Regions from separate parts of the Pseudarthrobacter sp. NIBRBAC000502770 genome, predicted to be linked through region 2. Evidence: riboswitches for the same ligand, from Rfam matches in the RefSeq annotation. Region 2 holds a riboswitch; the other holds the start of a gene.
The links. A riboswitch is a leader RNA that binds a small molecule or an ion and turns the genes downstream of it on or off. The one in region 2 is predicted to bind glycine.
Positions count from the first base shown of each region.

Region 1: linked by a shared signal. The riboswitch ahead of gcvP (aminomethyl-transferring glycine dehydrogenase) and the one ahead of gcvP (aminomethyl-transferring glycine dehydrogenase) in region 2 are both predicted to bind glycine.

Region 1 is NZ_CP041198.1:244,977-253,727, forward strand. It holds gene NIBR502770_RS01530 (APC family permease) at 1-299, opposite strand, end outside; gene NIBR502770_RS01535 (Dps family protein) at 521-1,000, shown strand; gene NIBR502770_RS01540 (MFS transporter) at 1,088-2,644, opposite strand; gene NIBR502770_RS01545 (TetR/AcrR family transcriptional regulator) at 2,727-3,263, shown strand; glycine riboswitch at 3,355-3,452, shown strand; gene gcvP (aminomethyl-transferring glycine dehydrogenase) at 3,645-6,506, shown strand; gene gcvT (glycine cleavage system aminomethyltransferase GcvT) at 6,517-7,665, shown strand; gene NIBR502770_RS01560 (L-serine ammonia-lyase) at 7,952-8,751, shown strand, end outside.
Region 2 is NZ_CP041198.1:4,218,818-4,227,568, forward strand. It holds gene glyA (serine hydroxymethyltransferase) at 1-1,170, opposite strand, end outside; gene gcvH (glycine cleavage system protein GcvH) at 1,167-1,550, opposite strand; gene gcvT (glycine cleavage system aminomethyltransferase GcvT) at 1,597-2,709, opposite strand; gene gcvP (aminomethyl-transferring glycine dehydrogenase) at 2,720-5,572, opposite strand; glycine riboswitch at 5,726-5,825, opposite strand; glycine riboswitch at 6,138-6,235, shown strand; gene cycA (D-serine/D-alanine/glycine transporter) at 6,389-7,900, shown strand; gene purU (formyltetrahydrofolate deformylase) at 7,918-8,751, shown strand, end outside.

The sequences.
Region 1 (8,751 bases), 430 kb from region 2:
AAAGTGGTGCCGCTGTCCGGGGAGTCGGCGTTGAGCTCCCGGTAGGCGAGCGAGACCAGGATCATGGGGATGAACCCAATGAGGAAAATGACGGGCAGCTGCAGGCCGGCTTCATTGACGGTGGGTCCAAGTGCGCTGGTGAGGGTGTAGGCGGGGGCAATGGTGGAAATACCCAGGACGACGACGGCCAGGAGCCCGAGCTGGCCGCCCTTGAGTCCCTTGGCGCTGACGCCGTCCGCGGAGGGCGCGTGCGCGTGCGGGCCGGGTTTGGCAGTACTGGTGCGGATTGTCTCTGTCATGGCACCACTTTCTGGAAGGCTGTGAGACGGAGGTCACTATATGAATGGCGTTCATTTAGTATGGGGGTGCCCCGCCTGTGATGCAAGACGCAATATGAATCACATTCGTTTATGACTGGTTTCCGAAATTAGTAAGCTCACTGAGAAATTGCCTTTTGCCCTGCCGCCGCGCCGTTCGGGGCTGGTAGCGTCTGCCGTACTGGACCAATTGAGGAGGATGCATGAAAGCTTCACCGACACTGACCAACAACCTGCAGGCCGTCCTGGCGGACCTGATCGAGCTCCATGTTCAGGGCAAGCAGGCGCACTGGAACATCGTGGGCACCAACTTCCGCGACCTTCATCTGCAGCTTGACGAGATTGTGGACGCTGCCCGCCAGTTCGCCGACGACACCGCCGAGCGCATGCGCGCCCTGCACGCGCTTCCCGACGGCCGCAGCGCCACCGTTGCCGAGACCACCAGCCTGGCCCAGTTCCCGGAAGGGCTGATCAGCACCGCGGATGCCATCGAGCGGATCGTCGCTGCCATGGAGGCAGCCGTGGGCACCATGCGCAAGGTCCATGACGAAGTGGATGAGGAAGACCCCACCTCCGCGGACCTCCTGCACGAGTTCATCGCGCGGCTGGAGCAGTTCGCCTGGATGGTGCAGGCGGAAAACATGAAGCCCACCGCCAAGGTCACCGCGGCCGACTCCAAGTAGCGGGCAGTCCACACGGGCGTCCGGCACCGGCGGATCCCGCCGCGCCGGACGCCTGGCTGTTGTCCGGGCAATACTGCGGATGTTCCGCTAAGCCGCTTTGGGCACTTCCCGGAGGACGACGGCGGCGAGCACTGCCGCCGTCGCCATGAGGACCAGCCCAATTGCCGCCGTAACGTGCACGCCGGAATCGAAGGCGGCCGCCGCAGCGTCCTTGAGGGCTCCGGCGAGCGGTGCCGGCACCAGGTTGGCTGCGTCCACCGCACCGGCCAGCGTTTCCCTGGCGTTGTGCAGCGAGGTTCCGGGCAGCATGGCCTCCAGCCCCGCCGGCAGCCGGAGGTTCTGCTGGTAGGACGCGGTCAGGATGGAGCCCAGCACCGCAGTCCCCAGCAGCGATCCCACCTCGTAGCCCGTCTCGGAAATCGCTGCCGCAGCGCCGGATTTCGCCGGCGGGGCCGAGCCGAGGATGAGGTCGTTCGAGATGGTTTCCGCCGTGCCTACGCCCAGCGCCAGGACCAGCAATGCTGCCAGCAGCAGGGGCGGGCCCCCGCCGTCGTTACCGAAGGCCACCATGCTGTAGCCCACGGCACTGAAGGACAGGCCCGCGGCCACGACGTACCCCGGACGCACCTTCCGGACCAGCGGGACCACCACCAGCCCTGCCGTCACTGTGGCTGCCAGGGCCGGGAGCATGGCAATGCCCGCCGCCGACGGTGTCATCCCCTCCAGGAGTTGGAGGTGCTGGGCAAGGAAAAGGATGAACCCGTTGAAGGAAAACAGGGCCAAAACGTTGGCGCTGATGGCCATGCTGAACACCCTGTTGCGGAATAGTGACATGTCCAGCAGCGGGTGCTCCAGCCGGTGCTGGCGCCGCACGAACACAATGCCCATGGCCAGGCCGAAGGCTATGCTTCCCAGCCCGGCCGGCCCCGGACCTTCGGTGGCTACTGACTTTACGCCGTAGACCGCGGGCACCATGACCAGCATGGATAGCAGGACGCTGGGAATGTCCGCTCTTCCCGGCGCGGGATCCCTGGACTCCGGAATGAAGGCCGGCCCCAGCGCCAGCAGGGGCAGCATGAGTGGCACGGCCACCAGGAACACGGCACCCCACCAGAAGTGCTCCACCAGCCATCCACCGAGGATGGGGCCCAGGGCGGCGCCGCCGGAGAATCCGGCAGCCCAGATGGCAATGGCCATCCGCCGGCGGTTGGGCTCCGGGAAAATGTTCCGGATCAGCGACAAGGTGGACGGCATCAGCATGGCGCCGAAGAACCCGAGCGCCGCGCGGCCGGCGATCAGCCACTCCGGGGTGGGCGCGAATGCCGTGGCGGCGGACAGCCCTGCGAAGCCCAGGCTGCCGACGACCAGCAGCCGCCGCCGCCCAATCCGGTCGCCGAGGCTTCCCATTGATACCAGCAGCCCTGCCAGGACCAGTGGATAGGCGTCCACGATCCACAGCAGCTGCAGGCCCGTCGGTTCCAGGGCGCGGGCGATGGCGGGCAGGGCGAAGGTCAGGGCGGTATTGTCCACTGCCACCAGCAGCACGGGAAACATCAGCAGCCCCAACGCGAGCCAATCCCGCCACGGTGGCCGCATGGCGGAGCTGTCCCTTTGTAAGGAGGCCGGGCGAATGGAGGTCGTCATGTAATAACTGTACCGTCTGGACGGTATAGTTTGAAACCGAAGCATTCCTTCTTCCCTGCCGGTGGAGGGCATGATGGAAGGCATGCCCCGAAAGCCTGTAGCCCGTGATGCGGTCCTTGACGCCTTCGAGTCCCTGCTGATCGAAGTGGGGGAGCGCGCTGCAACCCTCGACGCCGTAGCCCGTAAGGCCGGGGTGTCCAAAGGTGGCCTCCTCTACCACTTTCCCAACAAGGAAGCGCTCATCGCCGTGCTGCTGGACCGCCTTGAGGGGTTGGCCAAGGCGGATGCCGACGCGATGGCTTCGGCCAGCGAAGGTGCCGCCGCGTATTTCATCCGTTCCTCTGTCTGGGCGGATACTCCTCTGGACCGGGTCATTGTGGCCGCCACGCGGCTTGCCGAGGTGGCGCATGAGGAGACCCGCCGCCGGTTCGCCGCCATCCAGCAGCGGTGGCTGGACGAGATTGCTGCGGATGTGGGGCCCGGCCTGGCCAGGGCTGTCCTGTATATGGGTGACGGTTTGTACTTCAATGCCATGCTTTCCGTGGGCCCTGCGCCGGAAGGCGGAGCAGCCGCTGACGTGGAGGAACTCCTGGCCGCGTTGGAACGGCTCCGCAGGTAGTTTTCCATTTGCCGGAGGGCTTCTGGCGTAGGACAATGGAGAGTTGTGAGGGCTGTCACCGGCCGTCATGATCCAACAAATGAATAGCCTTTGATCTGCGGCGGGAGAGTTCTGCCGGAAGTACAGGCAGGCGCCGTAGGAGCAAATCCTCCCCAGGAATCTCGCAGGCCCCTGTACCGCCGCGGCGAGGCACCTCTGGAAAGCAGCAGGCAGTTGTCCGGCCTCCCTTGGGGGAAGCGGAACGGCTGTTGTGCTCACCGACGGTGCAAGCGGTTCCTGCGCAGGCAGGCGACGCGGAAACTCTCAGGTCCAATACAGAGCGGGGAGGGACCCGAATAGCTGTGGCGTACCCTGCGCCGCCTGAATAAATGGAGTTCCTTCGTGTCGGTTACCCCAGCCTCCACCACCTTCGTAGACCGCCACATTGGCGCACGCCGCCAGGACGACGTCGACACCATGCTCAAAGCCGTGGGCTACGGCACGGTCGATTCCCTGGTGGACACCGCCGTGCCCAAGGTCATCCGCCAGGACACGGCCCTCCGCCTGCAGGATGCCCTCAGTGAGGTTGAGGTGCTTGCTGAATTGCGCCGGCTGGCCGCCAAGAACAAGACCGCGGTCCAGATGATTGGCCAGGGCTACTACGACACCATCACCCCTGCCGTGATCCGCCGGAACATCCTCGAGGCCCCGGCCTGGTACACCGCCTACACCCCGTACCAGCCCGAAATTTCCCAGGGCCGGCTTGAGGCACTCCTGAACTTCCAGACCATGGTCCAGGACCTGGTGGGCCTGCCCATCGCCAACGCCTCCCTGCTCGATGAAGCCACCGCCGTGGCCGAAGCGGTGCTGCTCATGCGCCGCGCCAACAAGACCAAAGACGCCCACGACGGCAAGACCGTCCTGGACATTGACGTGCTGCCGCAGACCATTGCCATCGTCAAGGGCCGCGCCGAGGCGCTCGGCTTCGAGGTTGAGGTTGCCGACCTGTCCAAGGGCCTCCCTGAAGGTGCGATCAACGGGATCGTGCTCCAGCAGCCCGGCGCCTCAGGCCGGGTCTGGGATCAGTCCGCCACCATTGCGGCGGCGAAGGACCGCGGTGCGCTGGTTACCGTGGCCGCGGACCTGCTGGCCCTGACCCTGATAACGCCTCCGGGCGAGCAGGGCGCCGACATCGCCGTCGGCTCCACGCAGCGTTTCGGGGTGCCGCTGTTCTTCGGCGGGCCGCACGCCGCCTACATGGCCGTCCGCAAGGGCCTGGAGCGTTCGTTGCCCGGCCGCCTGGTGGGCGTGTCCAAGGACGACGCAGGGATGCCCGCGTACCGCCTCGCGCTGCAGACGCGCGAGCAGCACATCCGCCGCGAAAAGGCCACGTCCAACATCTGCACCGCGCAGGCCCTTCTGGCCATCGTCTCCTCCACGTACGCCGTCTACCACGGCCCCGACGGGCTGAAGGCGATCGCGGAAACCGCCCACGGCCACGCGCGAACACTGGCGGCCTCGCTGGCGGGTGCCGGCGTGGAGGTGCTGCACACGAGCTTTTTCGACACCCTGACGGTCCGGGTCCCGGGACGCGCTGCCGCGATTGTCGCCGCCGCCGAAGCACGCGGGATCAACCTGCGGCATATTGATGCCGACACCGTGGGCATTTCCCTGGATGAAACCACGACGCCGGCCATCGTCGCCGAGGTTGCCGACGTCTTTGGCGCCACCGTTGCCGGGATCCGCGGCGAGGGCCAGGGCTTTGGGCTGGAGGCCGCCGTGGAGCGTTCCACCGACTACCTGCAGCACCCGGTCTTCAACACGTACCGGTCCGAAACCCAGCTCCTGCGCTACATCCGGAAGCTGTCGGACCGGGACCTGGCGCTGGACCGCACCATGATCCCGCTGGGCTCGTGCACCATGAAGCTGAACGCCACCGCCGAGATGGAAGCCATCTCCTGGCCGGAGTTTGCCTCCATCCACCCCTTCGCCCCGGACTCCCAGACCGAAGGCTGGCGCGAACTCATCGCGGACCTGGAAGCCGACTTGGCGGAAATCACCGGGTATGACCAGGTGTCCATCCAGCCCAACGCGGGCTCCCAGGGCGAACTGGCCGGGCTGCTGGCTATCCGCGGGTACCACCACTCCCGCGGCGAGCAGCAGCGCAACGTCTGCCTGATCCCGGCCTCGGCCCATGGCACCAACGCTGCCTCCGCCGTCCTGGCCGGCATGAAGGTCGTAGTGGTTGCCACCGCCGCGGACGGCACGATTGATCACGATGACCTGACGGCCAAGATCGAGGCGAACAAGGACGTCCTGTCCTGCATCATGATCACCTACCCGTCCACCCACGGCGTCTACGATGCGGACGTGACCGAGATCTGCGAGGCCGTGCACGCTGCCGGCGGCCAGGTCTACGTTGACGGCGCCAACCTGAACGCCCTGGTGGGCCTGGCCCAGCCGGGCAAGTTCGGCGGGGATGTGTCCCACCTGAACCTGCACAAGACCTTCTGCATCCCGCACGGCGGCGGGGGACCCGGCGTCGGGCCGGTCGCGGCGAAGGCCCACCTGGCACCGTTCATGCCCGGCGACGCGAACAAGGCAGCGCATGAGGAAGGCCACGGGGTAGCCATCTCGGCGTGCCGGTTCGGTTCGGCGGGTGTGCTGCCGATCTCCTGGGCCTACGTGAAGCTCATGGGCGGGGAAGGCCTGACTCAGGCCACCAAGTCCGCGCTGCTGGCGGCCAACTACGTCGCTGCCAGGCTGAACGACTACTTCCCGGTCCTCTACACCGGCGAAGGTGGCCTCGTGGCGCATGAATGCATCCTGGACCTGCGCGAACTCACGGCCAAGACCGGCGTCACCGCCGAGGATGTGGCCAAGCGCCTCATCGACTACGGTTTCCACGCCCCCACCCTGGCGTTCCCGGTGGCCGGCACGCTGATGGTGGAGCCCACCGAGTCCGAGGACCTGGCCGAGATCGACCGCTTCATCGAGGCCATGATCACCATCCGCAAGGAAATTGACCAGGTGGCCAACGGCGACTTCTCTGTCCAGGACTCCCCGCTGCGCAACGCACCCCACACCGCGTCCGCCGTCGTGAACTCCGAATGGACCCGGCAGTACAGCCGCGAACAGGCTGTCTTCCCCGTCCACCACCTCAAGCAGGACAAGTACTTCCCGCCGGTGGGCCGGATCGACGGCGCCGGTGGAGACCGGAACCTGATCTGCTCCTGCCCGCCGCTGTCCGAGTTCGAAAACTAAGGATCCCCCAATGACTGAGAACTACACGGCTCTCTACGAAGAGCACAAGAAGCTGGGCGCTTCCTTCACCGACTTCGGCGGCTGGCAGATGCCGCTCAAGTACAGCTCCGAACTGGCCGAGCACCACGCCGTCCGCAAAGCTGCGGGCCTGTTCGATCTCTCCCACATGGGCGAAGTCTGGGTCACCGGGCGGCAGGCTGCCGCCTTCCTCGACTTTGCCCTGGTGGGAAAGATCTCCGCCATGGCCGTGGGCAAGGCCAAGTACTCGCTGATCTGCAACGAGGACGGCGGCATCATCGACGACCTCATCACCTACCGCCGTCCCGCCGCTGAAGACGGCACCGACGTCTTCCTGGTGGTGCCCAACGCGGGCAACGCCGCAGTGGTGGCGGCAGCCCTTCAGGAACGCGCCGCAGGGTTTGACGTGCTGGTGGAGGACGCCTCGGCCCGTACATCGCTGATCGCGGTGCAGGGCCCCAAGGCCCAGGAACTCCTGTTGCGCCTGGTCCCGGCCGCACAACACTCCCTGGTGGCGGACCTGAAGTACTACGCCGCCGTGGAGGTTCCGTTCCTGGTGGGCGGGGCCGGCAAGGAACTCCTGCTCGCGCGCACCGGGTACACCGGTGAGGACGGGTTCGAGATCTTCGTGGCCAACGATGACGCCCCGGCACTGTGGCAGGCACTGGCCGCCATCGCCGACGACGGGGAGCTGACCCCCGCCGGCCTCGCCTCCCGCGACTCCCTCCGACTGGAAGCGGGGATGCCGCTGTACGGCAACGAACTGTCGCTGCAGGGTGACCCGTTCGCTGCCGGCCTGGGCCCCGTCGTCGCACTCTCCAAGGAGGGCGACTTCGTTGGCAAGGCCGCGCTGGCAGCAAAGAAGGATGCCGGCGCCGGCAGCACCTCCGGCCGCCGCCTCGTGGGCCTCAAAGGCAAGGGCCGCCGCGCAGGCCGGGCCCACTACCCCGTGCTCAAGGACGGGGACAGAGTCGGTGAAGTCACCTCCGGCCAGCCATCGCCCACCCTCGGCTACCCGATCGCCATGGCCTACGTCGACGTCGATTACTCGGCACCCGGCACGGCCTTGGACATCGATCTCCGCGGCAAGGCAGAACCGTTCGAAGTGGTCGACCTCCCGTTCTATCGCCGCGCCAAGTAGCTTTTGGTGCCCCTCCGTGATCACCTTCGCGACGGCGGACCGGACATTTTCACGCCTGCTGCTCCTTCGTCGCTTTGACGCAGGCTTTCGAAAAGTCCGGCTCCGCCGGCCCTTGTGCGCACCCCGCCTTGGTGACGTGCTTGCGGAGTGGGCGGGGCATCCGGCAGCGTGCGTCTAAGGGAGCGTCACGTCCGCTTAGCGGGCGTCTTCGCGACCGAGCACGCGGAGGAATTCGGTCACCGGCCCACCACCCCCGACCACACTGTTTTAGTTAGGAACCAATCGCATGGCCGTTGGAGTCTTTGATCTTTTTTCGATCGGGATTGGCCCGTCGTCTTCGCATACTGTGGGGCCGATGCGGGCTGCTGCTGTGTTCGCTGAGGAGTTGAAGGCCTCGGGGAAACTGGCTGCGGTGGCGGGGTTGCGGGTGGATTTGTATGGGTCGTTGGCCGCGACGGGGCACGGGCATGGGACGATGACGGCGGTCCTGCTGGGCTTGGAGGGGTTCCATCCGGAGTTGATCCTGCCCGAAGAGGTCGAGGAGCGGCTGGCCTCGATCGCGGAGACCGGGGTCCTGAACCTGGCCGGGTCGGTGGCGCTGCCGTATGGGGTGAAGGACATGGTGTTGCGGCCGTTGACGGTGCTGCCGCGGCACACGAACGGGATGACGTTCACGGTCACCGACGCCCAGGGTTCGGTGGTGCACGCGGCGACGTTCTTCTCGGTCGGTGGCGGGTTCATCGTCCGGGAGGGGGAGGAGGACGCGGCGCAGCAGGAACTGGACGCGTCCAAGGACGGGCTGCCGCTGCCGTTCCGGACCGCGGCGGAGTTGTTGGCGCACTGCGCGGTGACCGGGCTGGGCATCGCCGACGTGATGTCCACGAACGAGTTGGCCTCCCGCTCCGGGGAGGAGATCCGTGCCGGGCTGCTGCACATCTGGTCCGTGATGGAGAACTGCGTGCAGACCTCACTCAAACGCGAAGGGGTGCTGCCGGGCGGGTTGAAGGTCCGCCGCCGCGCCCCTGACTGGTACGAGCGGTTGAAGAAGGAAACCGGCCGCCCCGAAGACACCGGCCAGGACGGGCA
Region 2 (8,751 bases):
ACGGGTGGCCAGGGCGGGGGTGCCGATGCGCAGGCCCGATGTCACCATCGGCGGACGCGGATCGAACGGGACGGCGTTGCGGTTGACCGTGATGTCGATCGCGGCGAGGCGGTCTTCCGCCTGCTGGCCGTCGAGTTCGCAGTTGCGCAGGTCCACCAGGACCAGGTGAACGTCCGTCCCGCCGGACACCACGCTGATGCCCTTTGCGGTGACGTCCGGCTGGACCAGGCGCTCGGCGAGGATGGATGCGCCGAGCAGGACGCGTTCCTGCCTCTCCTTGAACTCGGGGGACGCTGCGATCTTGAACGCCACGGCCTTGCCGGCAATGACGTGCTCCAGGGGGCCGCCCTGCTGGCCGGGGAAGACAGCCGAGTTGATCTTCTTGGCGATGTCGGCGTCGTTGGAGAGGATGATGCCGCCGCGCGGACCGGCGAGGGTCTTGTGCGTGGTGGACGTTACTACGTGGGCGTGCGGCACCGGGCTGGGGTGCAGTCCGGCTGCCACGAGGCCGGCGAAGTGCGCCATGTCCACCATGAGGTAGGCGCCCACAAGGTCGGCGATGCGGCGGAACTCCGCGAAGTCCAGCTGGCGGGCGTAAGCCGACCAGCCGGCAACGATGAGCTGCGGCTTCGTTTCCAGCGCCAGCCGTTCCACTTCTGCCATGTCGATCGTGTGGGTGTCTTCGCGGACCTGGTATGGGACCACGTTGTAGAGCTTGCCGGAAAAGTTGATCCGCATGCCGTGGGTCAGATGGCCGCCGTGGGCCAGGTTCAGGCCCATGATGGTGTCGCCGGGCTTGATCAGCGCGTGCATCACCGAGGCGTTGGCCTGGGCGCCGGAGTGCGGCTGCACGTTGGCGAACCCGGCGCCGAAGAGCGCCTTGACCCGGTCGATGGCGAGCTGCTCGGTGACGTCCACGTGCTCGCAGCCACCGTAGTAGCGCTTGCCCGGGTAGCCTTCGGCGTACTTGTTGGTCAGGACGGAGCCCTGCGCCTGCATCACGGCCACGGCGGTGTGGTTCTCCGAGGCGATCATTTCCAGGCCCTCACGCTGGCGGCCCAATTCGTCGTCGATCTTGGCGGCGATTTCGGGGTCCAACGCGGACAGGTCCGCGTTGAGGCTGGGGGAGACTACCTGCTCGAACACTGCGGTGTCAGCGGGGGCACTCACAGTTCGCCGCCGTTCGCTTCGGCGTATTCCTCTGCGGACAGCAGCGGGCCCTCTTCGGTGACGGTGACCTTGAAGAGCCAGCCGGCGCCGTACGGATCGTTGTTGATCACGGCAGGGTCGCTGACGACGTCGTCGTTGACTTCCGTGACCTCGCCCGTGACGGGGGAGTACAGGTCCGAGACGGACTTGGTGGACTCGATCTCGCCACAGGTCTCGCCGGCCGTCACGGTGGAGCCAACCTCGGGCAGGTCAACGTAGACGATGTCGCCCAGTGCTTCGGCGGCGACAGCGGACACGCCAACCACGGACGGGCCGGAGCCGTCAGCGGCGATCCATTCGTGCTCGGCGGAATACTTCAGTTCGGCGGCAACTTTAGCCATGGTGTTTTTCCTTAAGTTTGGGGTTCAAGAGTGGGGAAGCGCGAAGCTACTTTTGGCGCTTGTAGAACGGCAGGGCGACAACCTCGAAGGGCTCGGCCTTGCCGCGCAGGTCCACGTCCAGGGGGGTGCCCAGCCCGGCGTGCTCGACGTCGACGTAGGCCAGTGCTACAGGGTAGCCGAGGGTGGGGCTGGGCTGGCCGGAGGTCACCTCGCCCACCACGTTGCCGTCCTTGAGGACCGGGTAGCCGCCACGGCCGGCGCGGCGGCCGAGGCCCTTCAGGCCCACGAGCTTCCGCTTGGAACCGGCTTCCTTCGCAGCTTCCAGGGCGGAGCGGCCCACGAAGTCGCCTTCCTTGGACTTGAGCGCCACGACGGGGCCCAGGCCGGCGTCGAACGGTGAACGTTCCAGGGACAGCTCATTGCCATAGAGCGGCATGCCGGCCTCGAGGCGGAGTGAGTCGCGGGACGCAAGACCGCACGGGATGATGCCAAACTCTTCGCCGGCTTCGGCCACCTTGGCCCACAGGTTCGCGGCGTCGGCGTTCGGAATGAACAGTTCGAAGCCGTCCTCGCCGGTGTAGCCCGTCCGGGCCAGGATGACATTGTGGCCGGCGATGGTCAGCTCGTTGAACGCGTAGTACTTCAGGCCGGTGACCAGGGCGTGCTGGGATTCATCCGTGAGCTTGAGCAGGATGGCCTCGGCGTTGGGTCCCTGGACTGCGACGAGGGAGGTGGCCGACGAAGCGTCCTCCACCTTGACGTCGAAGTTAACTGCCCGTTCGGCGAGGGCTGCCGCCACGGTGGGGGCGTTGCCGGCGTTGGGGACCACCAGGTATTTTTCGTCGCCGAAACGGTAAGTGATGAGGTCGTCGATGATGCCGCCGTCCTCGTTGCAGATCAGCGAGTACTTGGCCTTGCCATCCGCGATGGCGGACAACTTGCCCACCAGGGCGTAATCCAGGAAGGCGCCGGCTTCGGGGCCGGTGACCCAGACTTCGCCCATGTGGGAGAGATCGAACAGGCCCGCAGCTTTGCGGACGGCGTGGTGCTCGGCCAGTTCGGAGCTGTACTTGAGCGGCATCTGCCAGCCGCCGAAGTCGGTGAAGGAAGCGCCCAGGTTCTTGTGCTCTTCGTAGAGAGCCGTGTAGTTCTCAGTCATTGGGGGATCCTTAGTTTTCGAACTCGGACAGCGGCGGGCAGGAGCAGATCAGGTTCCGGTCTCCACCGGCGCCGTCGATCCGGCCCACCGGCGGGAAGTACTTGTCCTGCTTGAGGTGGTGGACGGGGAAGACAGCCTGTTCGCGGCTGTACTGCCGGGTCCATTCGGAGTTCACGACGGCGGACGCGGTGTGGGGTGCGTTGCGCAGCGGGGAGTCCTGGACAGAGAAGTCGCCGTTGGCCACCTGGTCAATTTCCTTGCGGATGGTGATCATGGCCTCGATGAAGCGGTCGATCTCGGCCAGGTCCTCGGACTCGGTGGGCTCCACCATCAGCGTGCCGGCCACCGGGAACGCCAGGGTGGGGGCGTGGAAACCGTAGTCGATGAGGCGCTTGGCCACATCCTCGGCGGTGACGCCGGTCTTGGCCGTGAGTTCGCGCAGGTCCAGGATGCATTCGTGCGCCACGAGGCCACCTTCGCCGGTGTAGAGGACCGGGAAGTAGTCGTTCAGGCGCACGGCGACGTAGTTCGCAGCGAGCAATGCTGCCTTGGTGGCCTCGGTCAGGCCTTCCCCGCCCATGAGCTTAACGTAGGCCCAGGAGATCGGGAGGACTCCGGCGGAGCCGAAGTTCGAGGCGCTGATGGCCACGCCGTGGCCTCCCTCATGCGCTGCCTTGTTGGCGTCGCCGGGCATGAACGGTGCCAGGTGGGCCTTCGCTGCCACGGGGCCGACGCCGGGTCCGCCGCCGCCGTGCGGGATGCAGAAGGTCTTGTGCAGGTTCAGGTGGGACACATCCCCGCCGAACTTGCCCGGCTGGGCCAGGCCGACCAGGGCGTTCAGGTTGGCTCCGTCAACGTAGACCTGGCCGCCGGCAGCATGGACGGCCTCGCAGATCTCGGTCACGTCCGCATCGTAGACGCCGTGGGTGGATGGGTAGGTGATCATGATCGCCGAGAGGACGTCCTTGTTCGCCTCGATCTTTGCGTACAGGTCCTCGTGGTCAATCGTTCCATCCGCGGCCGTGGCAACGACGACGACCTTCATGCCGGCCAGGACGGCGGAGGCGGCGTTGGTGCCGTGGGCCGAGGCCGGGATCAGGCAGACGTTGCGCTGGGTGTCGCCGTTCGCGCGGTGGTAGCCGCGGATGGCCAGCAGGCCGGCGAGCTCGCCCTGGGACCCGGCGTTGGGCTGGAGGGACACCTGGTCGTAGCCGGTGATTTCCGCCAAGTCGGCTTCCAGGCCACTGATCAGTTCACGCCAGCCTTCGGTCTGGGAGTCCGGGGCGAAGGGGTGGATGGAGGCGAACTCCGGCCAGGAGATGGCTTCCATCTCGGCGGTGGCATTCAGCTTCATGGTGCACGAGCCCAGCGGGATCATGGTGCGGTCCAGCGCGAGGTCCCGGTCAGAGAGCTTGCGGATGTAGCGCAGGAGCTGGGTTTCGGACCGGTGGGTGTTGAACACCGGGTGCTGCATGTACTCGGAGGTGCGGAGCACCTCTGCGGGCAGTTCGAAGCCCTCGGCGTCCACCACGGGGCCGGCACCGAAGGCGACGGCGATCGCGGACAGGATTTCCGGCGTCGTGGTTTCATCCACGGACACGCCGATGGTGTCGGCATCAATATGCCGCAGGTTGATCCCGCGTGCTTCAGCAGCGGTGATGACCTTGGCGGCCTTGCCGGGAACGGAGACAGTGACCGTGTCGAAGAACGTCTCAGTGGCCAGTTCCCGGCCTGCGACCTTGAGGGTGGTGGCCAGGGCGCGGGAGTTGTTGTGGACGCGCTCGGCGATGGCCTTCAGTCCGTCCGGGCCGTGGTAGACGGCGTAGAAGGAGGACACGATGGCCAGCAGGGCCTGCGCGGTGCAGATGTTGGACGTGGCCTTTTCGCGGCGGATGTGCTGCTCGCGCGTCTGCAGCGCCAGGCGGTAGGCCGGGAGGCCGGCGTCGTCCTTGGAGACGCCCACCAGGCGGCCGGGCATGGAACGCTCCAGGCCCTTGGCCACGGCCATGTAGGCGGCGTGCGGGCCGCCGAAGAACAGCGGCACACCGAAACGCTGGGTGGAGCCGACGGCGATGTCGGCGCCCTGCTCGCCCGGAGGCGTGATCAGGGTCAGTGCCAGCAGGTCGGCAGCGACGGTAACCAGTGCGCCGCGTTCCTTGGCCTCGGCGATGACGCCTGCGTGGTTGAAGACGCGGCCGGAGGCGCCGGGCTGCTGGAGCACGATGCCGTTGATGTCGCCGTCGGGCAGGCCGTTGGACAGGTCGGCGACCTCAACCTCGAAGCCGAGCGCCTCGGCGCGGCCTTTGACGATGGCGATGGTCTGCGGCAGCACGTCGGCGTCCAGGACGGTCTTGCCGTCGCGGGCGTCCTTGTTCTTGTTGGCGCGGCGCATCATCAGCACGGCTTCGGCCACGGCGGTGGCTTCATCCAGCAGCGAGGCGTTGGCGATGGGCAGGCCCACGAGATCCTGGACCATGGTCTGGAAGTTCAGCAGCGCCTCGAGCCGGCCCTGGGAAATCTCGGGCTGGTACGGCGTGTAGGCGGTGTACCAGGCCGGGGCTTCCAGCACGTTCCGGCGGATCACTGCAGGCGTGACGGTGTCGTAGTAGCCCTGCCCGATCATCTGGACAGCGGTCTTGTTCTTGGCGGCGAGCCTGCGCAGTTCCGCAAGCACCTCAACCTCGCTCAGGGCGCCCTTGAGCGCGAGCGGCTTGGACTGGCGGATCGAATTGGGGACAGCGATGTCCACCAAACCGTCAACGCTGTCGTAGCCAACGGCCTTGAGCATGGTGTCGACGTCAGCCTGGCGGCGCGCACCAATGTGCCGGTCCGCGAAGGCAGACGGTTGGGATTGAATCGTCATGAGGAACTCCAGGATTGGCCGGCCACGAGTGGCTCGGCATGGATCGGGTCCCTCCCCGCTCTGTATTGGACCTGAGAGATTCCGCAAACCCAGCAAAGGCCTGCTTGCACCGTCGGTGAGTGCCGCCGGAGCAGCACTGCTTTCCAGAGTCGCCTCGCCGTGACGGTACATGGGCCTGAGAGATTCCTGGGGAGGATTTGCTCCTACGGCGCCTGCCCGGTGATGGCCGGGAGAACTCTCCCGCCACAGCTCGAAAGGCTTATTGAAATGTGGGTGATTCGGCTCACAAGTTACAGGATGGCGGCCCCGGGGAGCAAATCGGTCCGTCATGAAGCACGCAGGCGGGACCGTTAGGCAGATGCTGTCATGGCGGGCTTGACTTTTGTTCGTGACGGACACCACACTGAACCCCGTGATCCGGCCGGGCAGCGGAACTGGCCCAAAGAGCGCTGGGCGCTCCGTCGCCGGCTGTGATTACCGGAGGCCCAAAAATGCGCCGTGCGGCTGGAAAGCCCGCAGCGGATGCACTCCGATAACTGAACACTGATTTACCAATCAACGCTTTTGACCTGCGGCGGGAGAGCCCTGCCGGTACGTTCAGCAGGCGCCGTAGGAGCAAACCCTCCCCAGGAAACTCTCAGGCCCACGTACCGCCGCGGTGAGGCAACTCTGGAAAGCAGCCAGGCCCTGTCCTGGCTCACCGACGGTGCAAGCACGCCATCCCGGCGAGTGGAAACTCTCAGGTCCAAGACAGAGCGGGGAGGAAATCCAATCTTTGCGACACCCCGGGTGCCGCTCGAACGATGGAGTTCCTCAATGACGACCCATTCCCCGACGTCCCCCGGCGGCGGAGCCCCGCACCTGGAGCGGCAGCTCAGCAACCGCCACATCCAACTGATCGCCATCGGCGGCGCAATCGGCACTGGCCTGTTCATGGGTTCCGGCAAGACCATCTCGGCAGCCGGCCCCTCGGTGATCTTCGTATACATGATCATCGGTTTCATGCTGTTCTTCGTCATGCGTGCCATGGGTGAACTGCTGCTCAGCAACCTCAACTACAAGTCCTTCAGCGATTTCGCCGCAGACCTGCTGGGCCCGTGGGCCGGCTTCTTTACGGGCTGGACCTACTGGTTCTGCTGGGTCATCACCGGCATCGCCGATGTCATCGCCATCGCCGGCTACTCCCGGGAACTGTGGCCCGGGGTGCCCCTGTGGATCCCCGGCCTGGCCACCGTAGCCATCCTTCTCCTGCTGAACCTCACCACCGTCAAGGCCTTTGGCGAGACGGAGTTCTGGTTCGCGCTCATCAAGATCATTGCCATTGCTGCGCTGATCATCGTTGGCCTGTTCATGATCTTCACCGGTTTCCAGTCCGACGCCGGTCCTGCCACCTTCACCAACCTGTGGAGCCACGGCGGATTCTTCCCGAACGAGTTCATGGGCTTCGTGGCGGGCTTCCAGATCGCCGTCTTCGCCTTCGTGGGAATCGAACTGGTGGGCACCACCGCCGCCGAGGCCAAGAACCCGGAGCGGAACCTGCCCAAGGCCATCAACTCCATCCCCATCCGCGTGCTCCTCTTCTACGTAGGCGCCCTCATCATCCTGATGGCAGTCACCCCCTGGACCGAGTTCAGGGCCGGCCACAGCCCCTTCATCGCCATGTTCTCCCTGGCAGGCCTGGGCGCCGCAGCCACCATCGTCAACCTCGTGGTGCTTAGCTCCGCGATGTCCTCCGCGAACTCCGGCATCTACTCGACCTCCCGCATGGTCTTCGGCCTTGCCCAGGAAGGCGACGCTCCCGACGTCTTTGGCAAACTGTCCCGGCGGAAGGTGCCCCAGAACGCACTGTTCCTCTCCTGCGTGCTGCTGCTGTCCGGCGTCGTCCTCATGTATGCCGGCCAGGACGTGGGCAAGGCCTTCGACATGGTTACCACCGTCTCAGCTGTCTGCTTCGTCTTTGTCTGGTCGATCATCCTGGCCAGCTACATCGCCTTCCGCCGCCGCCGGCCGCACCTGCATGAAGCATCGAAGTTCAAGATGCCCGGCGGTGTTGCCATGGTCTGGGTGGTCTTCGCCTTCTTCGCTTTCGTGATCTGGACCCTCACCACCCAGCCGGACACCCTGCTGGCCCTGCTGGTCACGCCGGTCTGGTTCATCCTGCTGGGCGCCGCATGGTTCGTCCTCCGCCGCCGGCCCGCACACCAGGCCCGATTCGCCGCGTTCCAGGCTGAACTGCAGGCAGACCAGGACTTCACCGACGCCGCATCCGGCCAGGCCGCCCGTCAGGTTGCCGCCGCAGAAGCGGGGGAAGAGCGGGTCAAGCGGTGATCGGCACGGAAGCCCGCATGTCGCAGGGCAGCACGGCCGCGGCCGGGCAGCGCCAGGCCGTGGCTCCGGAAACGGGCAAGGAATTCGTCCTGACATTCCATTGCCCGGATGCGCTCGGCATCGTCCAGGCGGTGGCGGCCTACCTGCTCGAGCAGGTATGCTACATCGTGGACATCAAGCAGTTCGGGGACCGCGCGAGCGGCAGGTTCTTCATGCGGATCCACGTCACCGCCCAGGTAGAGCTGGAACTCGACCACCTCCGGACCGGTTTCGAGCAGGTGGCCCGGGAGTGGCAGATGGACTGGCGCCTCGAACGCCACGGCCGCAAGCAGCCCATCCTGGTCATGGTGTCCAAATACGACCACTGCCTCAACGACCTCCTGTTCCGCGCCCGCAGCGGTGAGTTGCCCGTCCGGATTGCCGCCGTGGTGTCCAACCACCCGGACCTGGAACCCCTTGCCGCGTGGCACGGTGTCCCGTTCCACCACATCCCGGTCACGCCCGATACCAAGGCGGAAGCTGAGGGGCGCCTGCTGGAACTGGTGGACCAGTACGCAGTGGAACTGGTGGTGCTGGCCCGCTACATGCAGGTGCTCAGCGATGAAGCCACTACGCGCCTCAGCGGCAAGGCCATCAACATCCACCACTCGTTCCTGCCCAGCTTCAAGGGCGCAAAGCCGTACCACCAGGCGTACGAACGCGGCGTCAAGACAGTGGGCGCCACTGCCCACTACGTGAACTCGGAGCTGGACGAGGGGCCCATCATTTCGCAGCAGGTCATCGAGGTGGACCACACGTATTCCGCTTCAGACCTGGTCACGGTTGGCCGCGACGCCGAATGCAAGGCGCTC